DNA from 2 places in the Ensifer sp. ENS10 genome. Region 2 is predicted to be linked to the other one. Evidence: riboswitches for the same ligand, from Rfam matches in the RefSeq annotation. Region 2 holds a riboswitch; the other holds the start of a gene.
The links. A riboswitch is a leader RNA that binds a small molecule or an ion and turns the genes downstream of it on or off. The one in region 2 is predicted to bind thiamine pyrophosphate.

Region 1 (5,156 bases), on a different contig from region 2:
CGGCGCCTTCGACGAAATCCTGCGCCCGGGGGCGCCGACAGGCGTGATGGTCTCCTGTGCCCAGGACAAGTTTTCCGGGCCGCCGACCTGGGAAGAGATCATCGGCAGGACGATCGATCACGAGCGTCGCCCGAACCTGTTTGCGGATCTGAGCTATCTCAGCGAACTGGTCAGCAGCGACGACAAGAATCTTCACACGAAGATCCGGCAGCTGTTGGACGAATGGCTTGATGATTACGACCCGGACGCCCGCCATCTCATGTTCGGCACCGACTGGTCGATGATGGCGCTGGAGAAGGACTACAACGCCTATGTTTCGAGAATAGTCGAGCAACTGACGCTCGCCAGCGTCAGCGACGAGCACCAGCAGAATATCCTCTGGAGGAACGCTTCCCGCTTTCTCGGTCTCGACCGGCCCGGCAAAACGCGCGACCGGCTTACCGCCTATTGCGACAAGCACGGCCTGGGTTCGGCCTGGCTTTCAGAACTGGCGATTGCCTGAGGCAGAGCCACGGCGTCAGGTGATCCCGCTGTTTTCCTCGATCAGCGCCACGGCGCCGTGCGTGCAATCCACTCCCGCGTCCGCCCCTCTGGATCGGCATTCAGCGTGATATCGGTGACGACCGCGGCGCTGTCGGCGCCATGCTCGAAGACGCCGGCAATCCGGTCGATATTGAGGCCGCCGATCGCAACGAGCGGCAGCGGCGTGACGCGCTCCCGCCAGGCGGAGAGGCGCGGCAGCCCCTGCGGATCCCATTTCATCTGCTTGAGGATCGTCGGATAGATCGGTCCGAGCGCGACATAGTCGGGCTTGGCGGCAAGCGCCGTCTCCAGCTCCCTCTCGTCGTGGGTGCTGAGGCCGAGCTTCAGGCCGGAAGCGCGGATTGCGGCAAGATCCGCATCCGCGAGATCCTCCTGGCCGAGATGGACGAAATCGCAGCCTTCCTCGATCGCGAGGCCCCAGTAGTCGTTGACGACGAGCTGGCACCCATGATGGTCACAGATCGCCTTGGCCGCGCGGATCTCGTCGCGAAGCTCTGCTTCCGGACGGTCCTTGACGCGAAGCTGCACCAGTTTCACGCCGAGCGGCACCAGCCGCCCGATCCATTGGGCACTATCGACGATGAGGTAGAAGGGGTCGAGTTTCACGCGAACACCGCCTTTCCGATGACGGGCGTGGAGGGAACGGCAAAATCGCGCGGTTCGAGCATGCCCGCCTCGAAGGCATCGCGTCCGGCGTCGATTGCTCGGGCGAAGGCGGAGGCCATGAGGGCCGGTTTCGTTGCCCCGGCCACGGCGGTGTTGAGCAGAACCGCGTCGAAGCCGAGTTCCATCACTGTCGTTGCGTGTGAGGGCCGGCCGATGCCGGCATCGACGATCAGCGGCATATCCGGAAAATGGGCCCGCATGGCGCGCAGCGCCGGGATGTTCTGTGGCCCCATGGCGCTGCCGATCGGCGCGCACCAGGGCATCAGCACCTTGCATCCGGCCTCGACGAGATGCTCGCCGACCACGAGGTCGTCGGTCGTGTAGGGGAAGACCTCGAAGCCTTCGGCGCAAAGGATGCGTGCTGCTTCGACCAGCCCGAAGACATCGGGCTGAAGCGTATCCTGATGGCCGATGACTTCGAGCTTGATCCAGTTGGTGCCGAAGACCTCGCGCGCCATCTTGGCGGTCAGCACCGCCTCCGCCACCGAGTGGCAGCCGGCGGTGTTGGGCAGCACGTGCACGCCGAGCGACCGGATCAGGTCGAAGAAAGCGCCGCCCTGACGGCCGCCGGCGGTTTCGCGGCGCAGCGAAACCGTGACAATCTCGGTCGCCGACGAACGAACCGCGTCTTCGAGCGCGGCAGGCGAGGGGTAGCGGGCGGTGCCCAGAAGCAGGCGGGAACGCAGTTCCTGTCCATAAAGCGTCAGCATGTCTCAGCCTCCTTTCATCGGCGAGAGAATTTCGATCCGGTCGCGATCGCTGAGGGAATGGGCCGAGCGGTCGGCTCGGTGCACCAGCTCGCCGTTGACGGCGGTGGCAAGCCAATCCCCTTCGAAGTCGAGTGCGGCCAGGAGTTCGGCAAGGGTCGTGACTGTGAGGTCGTGATCCTCGCCGTTGACGGTCAATTTCATGCGGCGTCTCCCTTCAGGTTCCGGGTAAGGGCAAGGTTCGCCGCTTCCTCGGCCAGGGCCGGTGAAAGCAGGAAGCCGTGGCGATAGAGCCCGTTGAGCGTGATGGTGTTTCCGGCGCGCATGACGCGCGGCAGATTGTCGGCAAAGGCCGGCCGGACGCCGGTGCCGGTTTCGAGAAGGCGCGCCTCGCCGAAGGCGGGGTGAAGCGCATAGGCTGCGTTCAGCAATTCCATCAGCGAACGGGCGGCAATCGGACCGCCGTCGTCGGTTTCGATCATGGTCGCTCCGCACATGAACAGACCATTGCCGCGCGGTACGATGTAGAGCGGGATGCGCGGGTGGATGAGACGGACTGGCCGCGACAATTCCACTTCGCCCGTCTGCAGATAGAGCATCTCGCCGCGCACGCCGCGCAGGCCGGCGATGGCGCCGATCCGCGAAGCGCCGCTGCAGTCGGCGATCAGATCGCTGTCGCTGCTATTATCCGCCTCGCCGATGAAGGCGACGCCGTTCTCGACGAGCTTTTGCCGCAGCAAGACAAGCGCCCGGCGCGGGTCGAGATGCGCCTCGCCGGGGAAGAACAACGCCTCTCGGAAGCGACCGGCAAGCGCCGGCTCCAGCCTCGCGATCGCTTCTCCGCCGAGCCATTCGAAGCCGGACGTGCGCGAAGCGAAGCGTTTGAGTTCGCCGACGTCTCGCGGCGGAGCGACGACGAGGGTGCCGTTGCGTGACACTTCGCCCGGAAGCGCGCGGTCCCACCAGTCGATGGCGCCGATGCCGCGCGTCAGCACCGTTTCCTCGGCGCTCTCGCGTTCGCACCAGGGCGCCAGCATGCCGCCGGCAAACCACGAGGCCGCCCCGCCGAAGTCTGGCTGCCGCTCGGCAACGGCCACCTCGACGCCGCGGCCCGCCAGCTCATGCGCCAAGGTCAGCCCGCCGACGCCGGCACCTTTGATCAGGACACGCATGGTCAATGCGCCCAGCTGCGGCGAGCCGAACGTCGGCCAGAAGGAAGCAGAATCGCGATGAAGATACGCATTGCCGAGGCTCCATTGTTGGAGACCCAGCTCGGACCGGAAGAGAGGGAAGGACGCCTTGCCGAGATCTGCTCGCGCGAACGCGAATGCGGCAGCGATGTCTGCACCGTCCCTACGCCAGTATGAACTGGATCAGGTTCAACGGGTCACTGCGCCGCGGAAACCGCCTAGCAGAATCTCAGCCCCTTGTCGGGACACCCCTGGTGAATGCTTCAAACTGAGCGGCTGGATCGGATTTTGTCAAGGGCTGCCGGTGTGTACCTCGTGCGCAAAAAATTATCTATAAAAAGTGGAAGGACATGTGTTCTTGAGGCTCGCTGGTGTCGGTAGCGGGCATCGGTCGAGAGATCTACGGCTAGTGCAAGGCGCAAGGTCCCGAAAATCCGGGCATCTGGCCGTTGCTGTCATCGCCATCAGCTGATGCCGCCGAGGCGGAAAGTCGCGGTATTTGCCCTTCTGACCGCAGCCGTCGAGGCACGAAAAAGCACGACAAGGTTGAGTCATTGCAATTAGGTCTCCTTTTAGATGGTTGCTCGATGCAGTGTCCGTGAAAATTATAGATAATAATGGATTCTATCTATTCTGGGGAAGTGAACGAACATGCTCGACACAAACAGTTCGACTGAGCCGACCTCCGGAGCTACGAAGCCCGGCAAAACCGGTTGGAATCTGGGCGACGCGCAAAAAATCTATAATTTGCCGTTCAACGACCTTCTGTATCGTGCGCAGTCCGTTCACCGCGCCCAGTTCGACCCCAATGCCATCCAGATGAGCCGCCTGCTCTCGATCAAGACCGGCGGCTGTGCCGAAGACTGCGGCTATTGCAGCCAGTCGGCACACTACCCGACGGGGCTGAAAGCGTCGAAACTGATGGAAGTCGAACAGGTTCTTGCAGAGGCACGCAAAGCGAGGGATGGCGGCGCGACGCGCTATTGCATGGGCGCCGCCTGGCGCAGCCCGAAGGAGCGCGACATGGAGGCGATCGTCGCCATGGTCCGCGGCGTCCGGTCGCTCGGCATGGAGACCTGCATGACGCTTGGCATGCTGACGCCGGAACAATCCGGGCGGCTCGCAGATGCCGGGCTCGATTACTACAACCACAATGTCGATACGTCGGAGCGCTTCTACGGCGAGATCATCACCACCCGCAGCTTTGCCGACCGGCTGGAAACGTTGGCGAACGTCCGCGACGCCGGCATCAAGGTCTGTGCCGGCGGCATCCTCGGCATGGGCGAGACGGCTGACGATCGGATCTCGATGCTGGTGACGCTTGCCAATCTGCCGGTGCCCCCCGAAAGCGTGCCGATCAACATGCTGATTCCGATCCCGGGCTCGAAGCTTGCCGATGCGGCGCCGGTCGATCCGATCGATTTCGTTCGCACCATCGCCCTGGCGCGTATCCTGATGCCGCAGTCGCATGTCCGCCTTTCGGCCGGCCGCACCGATATGAGCGACGAGATGCAGGCGCTCTGTTTCTTCGCCGGCGCCAATTCGATCTTCGTCGGCGAAACGCTGCTGACCGCCGACAACCCCGGCGAGGATCACGATGCGGCACTCTTCCGCCGGCTCGGGCTGAAGCCGATGCCGCTTACGGCAGAACCGGAAGCGGCCGAATGACCGCGGGCTTGCTCCACCGCTACGAGAAGACGCTTCACGGCCTTGAACGCAAGGAGCGCCGCCGCGAACTCGCCTCCGGCAGTGGGGTCGACTTCACCTCGAACGACTATCTGGCGCTTGCCGGTTCGCCGCGTCTCAAGGCGGCGATCATCGCGGCGATCGACCGCGGCCTGCCGGTTGGATCAGGCGGTTCGAGACTGTTGCGCGGCAACCACAGGGAACACGAGGCGCTGGAGGCGGAGGCGGCCGCCTTCTTTGGCGTGGAGCGAACGCTGTTCTTCGGCAGCGGCTATGCGGCCAATGCCGCCTTGTTTTCGACGCTGCCGCAGCGCGACGATATTATCGTCCACGATGCCCTGATCCATGCGAGTGCCCATGAGGG
Region 2 (5,156 bases):
CGACGATACCGGCCCTTCGCCGGCCTATCTCGGTGCGTCTCTCAATGGGCTGGACCTTGCCTTGAGGCTGAGCCGCAGGGGCTACGAATCCTATTGGCTGCCCGCCTTGCAGATGCTCGGGTCGGATGAGGCGTCCGGCGCCGTTTCGGCAGCCACGGCCAGGTACGTGGAGCGTGTCGATCAGACGCTGTTTCGTGGCCGCTGGATGCAGACTGTCGAGACAGAAAACACGACCCACAATGAGGTTTCGGCATGAGTGAGAAACTCCGCGTGCTGGTCGTCTCGCACGGCCACCCGACCCATTCATTGGGTGGTGCTGAGATCGCCTCCCATGGCTTGCACAAGGCATTGAACGGCCTGCCGGGGATTGAATCGATCTACCTCGCCCGCGTCGGCAATCCCGTGCCGCGCCACGGCGCGTCGGCGCTGATGAGCCTTCGCCTGGCGATGGACGAGGTGCTCTACCATGCCGAGGACTTTGATCATCTCTTCCTGTCCAACGGCGATACCGACGCGATCCGTCGCGACCTCTTGCGCTTTGTGGGAGACATCAAGCCGGACATCGTCCACTTCCACCATATCATCGGCTTCGGGCTGGAAGCGCTCTATGCGGTGCGCGACGCTCTGCCGAAAGCGCGCATCGTCGTGACCTTCCACGAATACCTGCCGATTTGCCACAACCACGGACAAATGGTGAAGCGGCCCTCGGGTCAGCTTTGCAATGGCGCTTCGCCAATCAGTTGCCACACGTGTTTCCCCGAAATCCCGGTGTCGCGTTTCGTGCGCCGCGAGCAGTTCGTGCGGGGCATGCTGAACCTTGCCGACGCCTTCATCGCCCCAAGTGCTTTTCTCGCCAATCGCTATGTCGAGTGGGGCATCGCTGCCGAGAAGATTTTCGTGATCGAAAACGGCATCGTCCTGGGTGAAATGACGCCCGCGCGTGAATTGCCTGCGCCGGCGGCACGTCGCAATCGTTTTGCCTATTTCGGGCAGATGACCCCCTTCAAGGGCGTTCACGTGCTGATCGACGCGGTATCGCGCGTGCCGGAGGACATCTGGGGTGACGATTCCACGCTGATGATCTTCGGCGGCAACCTCGAGCGTCAGCCGACCGAGTATCAGGAACGCGTGGCGAAATTGATCGAAGACGCCGGCCGCCGCGTCCGCTTTTACGGCTCCTACCAAAACCAGGACATGCCGCGGCTGATGCGATCGGTTGACTGGGTTGTGATGCCATCTGTCTGGTGGGAAAACTCGCCGATCGTGATCCAGGAAGCGCTGCACCATGGCCGGCCGATTATTTGCTCCGACATCGGCGGCATGGCCGAAAAAGTCCGCGACCGGCTGGACGGCTATCATTTCCGGACCGGCAGCGCACAAGACCTTGCCGATCGCCTTATAGACGTGCTGAGCACGCCAAGGTCATGGGACAACCTCAGGGCAACGCTCAGGCGCCCGATAAGCCATGTCGACTGCGGCCGCGAACATGTCGCGCTCTACCGGAAACTGCTCAAGGAGGAGCAGCCGGTGCACCCCAGCGCCGCTGTGGCCTGAACCGAAAAGCGCTCCGTCCCCGGCACTCACCTCGCATTTACAAGCGGCCGACTTCCCGACTCGACGGACATTCCATTGCTTATCGGGCAATGGAATGTCCTGGTTTTTTAAAGGTCAACTTGAACGGTGGAACCGGCGCCAAGCGCCGGAATGGAATTAATCGCCGTTCGGTGCCCACCATCGATGGAAGTGATGAACCGGTCCCCGCCCCTGCCCGATTTTGAGCGCTGCTGCGGCAACAAGCGCCTCATGCAGATAGGCCTTGGCAGCGATAACCGCGTCTTGAAGCGTCTGCCGACGGGCAAGACCGGCGGCGATTGCGGCAGACAACGTGCAGCCGGTGCCATGATCGTTTGTCGTCTCAACCCGCGGGCGCGACAGGCGCAAGGAAGTGTCCCCGTTAAAGAGGATATCAGCCGCTTCATCGCCCTTGGCATGCCCGCCTTTCATCAGCACGGCGCGCACACCAAGCTTCAGGAGCATCTCCGCCTGCCGGGCCATTTCCGTCTCGTTCTCGGCAATCGCGCGGCCCGTCAACAGAGCCGCTTCGGGCAGGTTGGGCGTCACGATAAGCCCAAGCGGCAGCAATTCCTCCTTGAGCGTCGCGATCGCATCCGGACGTAACAAAATGTCCCCTGAAGTGGCGACCATCACCGGATCGATGACTGCTAAATGCCCGTATCGCTTCAAACCGGACGCGATCGCAGCAATGGTCTCCTGGCGGGACACCATTCCGACCTTCGCAGCGCCAACCGCGAGATCCGAAAACACGGCATCGATCTGAGCTGTGACAACAGCCGGAGAGATATCCTCGACGGCCGCTACCCCGCGGGTGTTTTGCGCGGTGATGGCCGTGATCACGCTGGCACCATAGACGCCGATCGCCGAAAACGTCTTCAGATCCGCCTGGATACCGGCACCGCCACCGGAATCTGAGCCTGCGATGGTAACGGCGATAGCGGTCATGCCTGGCTCCGCTGAAATGTAGAAGCGGGTCCAATGATGGCGAGCGCGCACTCAAGCCACCGGCTCAAACACGCGCAAACTGAGGCGGGTCTTCCGGGCAACCTGGAAGATAGATTGAGCCGATGGGTCGGTCGCCCCGCTCCCTGTAGTTCTACGTCGCTACATTCTGAACAGCGTATTGGCACCAACGATCTCCCGAAACCAAAATCACGGAGATCCGGATGAACGGCGAAGACGCGGGAGTGCCAGAAAGGCCCTTGCCGTTCCTACGCCGGTATGATCCGGATCAGGTTCAAGGGTCTGGCTCACCGCCATCTCAGCACCGTCAGGTGCGCCCCTCGGCAGGCATGAATGCTATGGGAGCGTGGGAGGGGATGTCAATTGCTTGAGTTCAGCATGCGCGTATGTAAGCCGGTTCGATGCGGGCGAAGGAGGCCCTTAAAGGATACAAACAGAAAAAGGCCCCTTTTGCCTCAAGAGCATAAGGAGCCTTCCGTCTGAGCGTTCGACTTCACAGACGCTGGTAGACTAGCCACGTCAAGGCCGTTAAGGCAAGGGGGTTTGGAACGCGAACCGGAGCTTCGGAAGGCAACTTAGGAAACCGGTCCCTGCATGTTGCTGAACGGCTGCGGGAAATTTCTGACCGCAATGTTCTATTTAGCTGTCCGCTTAGTGCACTGGTTCTCTCGCTTGATGCAAGCTATCTCCGCCGTCGAGCATTCGGCAACGCCGTTGACGACCGCGCAATGCGAGCACTGATCGGTGAACTCCAGGCAATCCGGATTGGCCTTGATGAAGGCCTGCAGACTAACATTCTCAGTCTGTCGCGGCTCAGGAACGATATCTGCAACGGGCATATCCGCCGCGTAAGCGCTCGCCATTCCCGCCATGGCAATCGCGAGGCAAACCGCGTCACGGAAGCTGAAATGGCTCATCCATTTGGTCCTCCTGAAGGCAGTTACGGACGCGGCGCGAAACGGCTCTCCGTCGGGAACTGCGCAATTTCTGAGAGTGCCGTCAAAACAACCGTTGAGCAAGCGACTTTCCGGCGCTGCCCTCACCCCAGCTCGTTGCGGATCGCCCGCATGAACACCCGTGCGCCCATGCCGATCAGCCCGTCAGGAAAATCATAGTCCGGATTGTGCAGCCGCGCGTGGTTCTCGCCGGCGCCAAGGAAGAACATCGCCGCGGGCGCCACCCGCCCGAAGAGCCCGAAATCCTCCGAGCCCTTCATCGGCAACACGCCCTCGCCGTGGTCGTGGCTGACGCCCTCCTCGTCCATGGCGTGTTCCAGCGCGATGACTGCCGCTTCCGCATTGCTGCATTGGTGGAACACGTCCTCATAGCCGATCGTAACCTTCAGCCTCGCAGCCTCCGTCTCCTTGGCAACCAGCGCCTCGGCGGGGGCCACGAGATCGGCCATGCGTTCATCGGTCAGCGTCCGCAGCGTCGCCCAGATCTCGGCATAACCGGGGCTGATGCCGAAGGCCGCCTCGCCGAGGCGGGCATGCGTCACCGTCACCAGCGTATAATCCTCGTCGAGCGGCCCGTTGTTGCCGAGCGCCGTCAGGCCGGAAAGCAGCGCGGCAACAGCGAAAGTCGGCGCAATGCCGTCCTCCGGCGTCGAGGCATGCGCCGTCTTGCCGGACAGCGAAATGCGCATACCGCGCGAAGCGCAATTGACCGGACCGGTGCGCAGCGCCGCATGGCCAAAGCTTAATCCCGGAAAATTGTGCAGCGAGAACACCAGGTCCGGCTTGATCGCCGCAAATTTCGGATCGGCGAGCACCGCCGCAGCCCCGGCACCGTTTTCCTCCGCCGGCTGGAACATCAAGATCGCCCGGCCCCTCGCCGGCCGCTTCTGTCCAAATCCCTTGGCGAGCGCCATCAGGATCGTCATGTGCCCGTCATGACCGCAGAGATGCCCCTTACCGTTGATTTCAGAGCGATGCGCGATCTGCGAAATCTCCTCGATCGGCAGCCCGTCGAGCTCGGCGCGCACCATCACCGTCGGCCCTGGTTCGCGCCCCTCATAGATCGCCGCCACCCCGTGCCCGCCAAGGCCTGTCATCACCGCATCCGGCTTCGTATCAGCCAACGCCGCAACGATCGTTTCCGCCGTCTCCCGCTCCTCGCCTGAGACCTCCGGTCGCCGGTGCAGTTCGCGCCGAAACGCCACGAGCGCCTGAAGTTCACGGTCAATCAGAAACATTATGGTACTCCACGAAAAACTCCGCGCTCTCGCCACAGCCCCGCGTCATGAAGCCGAATCACGGCTCTCTCCATCAGCCTGGACGTGTCCGAAGCCTCACGTTACACCACCTCAACACTTCAATGGAAAGCCTAAAGCGGCGAGCGATACCAACCATATGATCGCGAACCGATTTGGTGCCACGGAGCTTGTTGTTTCTCCAGCACGACCAGCGGCGGACCGACCGAGCCATTGAGAATAATTGCGCGATGGCTTGTTGCCCTTTCCGCCCCTGCTTATGAGAAACGCAATCTCCGTTCCTCACGCGCGCTTCGTTATCTGGGCGACAGCCCTTGGCTCCTGGTTTGCCGGAGAGACGCTGCTTGCTTCAACGCGACGGACACTCGTTCATGGGCAGCAACTTGTTGTATTGTCCGCAACAGAC

Region 1: linked by a shared signal. The riboswitch ahead of thiO (glycine oxidase ThiO) and the one ahead of thiD (bifunctional hydroxymethylpyrimidine kinase/phosphomethylpyrimidine kinase) in region 2 are both predicted to bind thiamine pyrophosphate.

Annotation. Positions count from the first base shown of each region.
Region 1 covers NZ_JACVAS010000004.1:310,515-315,670, reverse strand. Annotated here, with positions in the region: gene IB265_RS17315 (amidohydrolase family protein) at 1-502, shown strand, start outside; gene IB265_RS17310 (thiamine phosphate synthase) at 544-1,149, opposite strand; gene IB265_RS17305 (thiazole synthase) at 1,146-1,919, opposite strand; gene thiS (sulfur carrier protein ThiS) at 1,923-2,120, opposite strand; gene thiO (glycine oxidase ThiO) at 2,117-3,088, opposite strand; gene IB265_RS17290 (hypothetical protein) at 3,146-3,283, shown strand; TPP riboswitch at 3,249-3,369, opposite strand; gene bioB (biotin synthase BioB) at 3,758-4,774, shown strand; gene IB265_RS17280 (8-amino-7-oxononanoate synthase) at 4,771-5,156, shown strand, end outside.
Region 2 covers NZ_JACVAS010000013.1:177,877-183,032, forward strand. Annotated here, with positions in the region: gene IB265_RS31905 (hypothetical protein) at 1-256, shown strand, start outside; gene IB265_RS31910 (glycosyltransferase family 4 protein) at 253-1,554, shown strand; gene thiD (bifunctional hydroxymethylpyrimidine kinase/phosphomethylpyrimidine kinase) at 1,711-2,520, opposite strand; TPP riboswitch at 2,767-2,869, opposite strand; gene IB265_RS31920 (hypothetical protein) at 3,174-3,455, opposite strand; gene IB265_RS31925 (amidohydrolase) at 3,578-4,732, opposite strand; gene traA (Ti-type conjugative transfer relaxase TraA) at 5,047-5,156, opposite strand, start outside.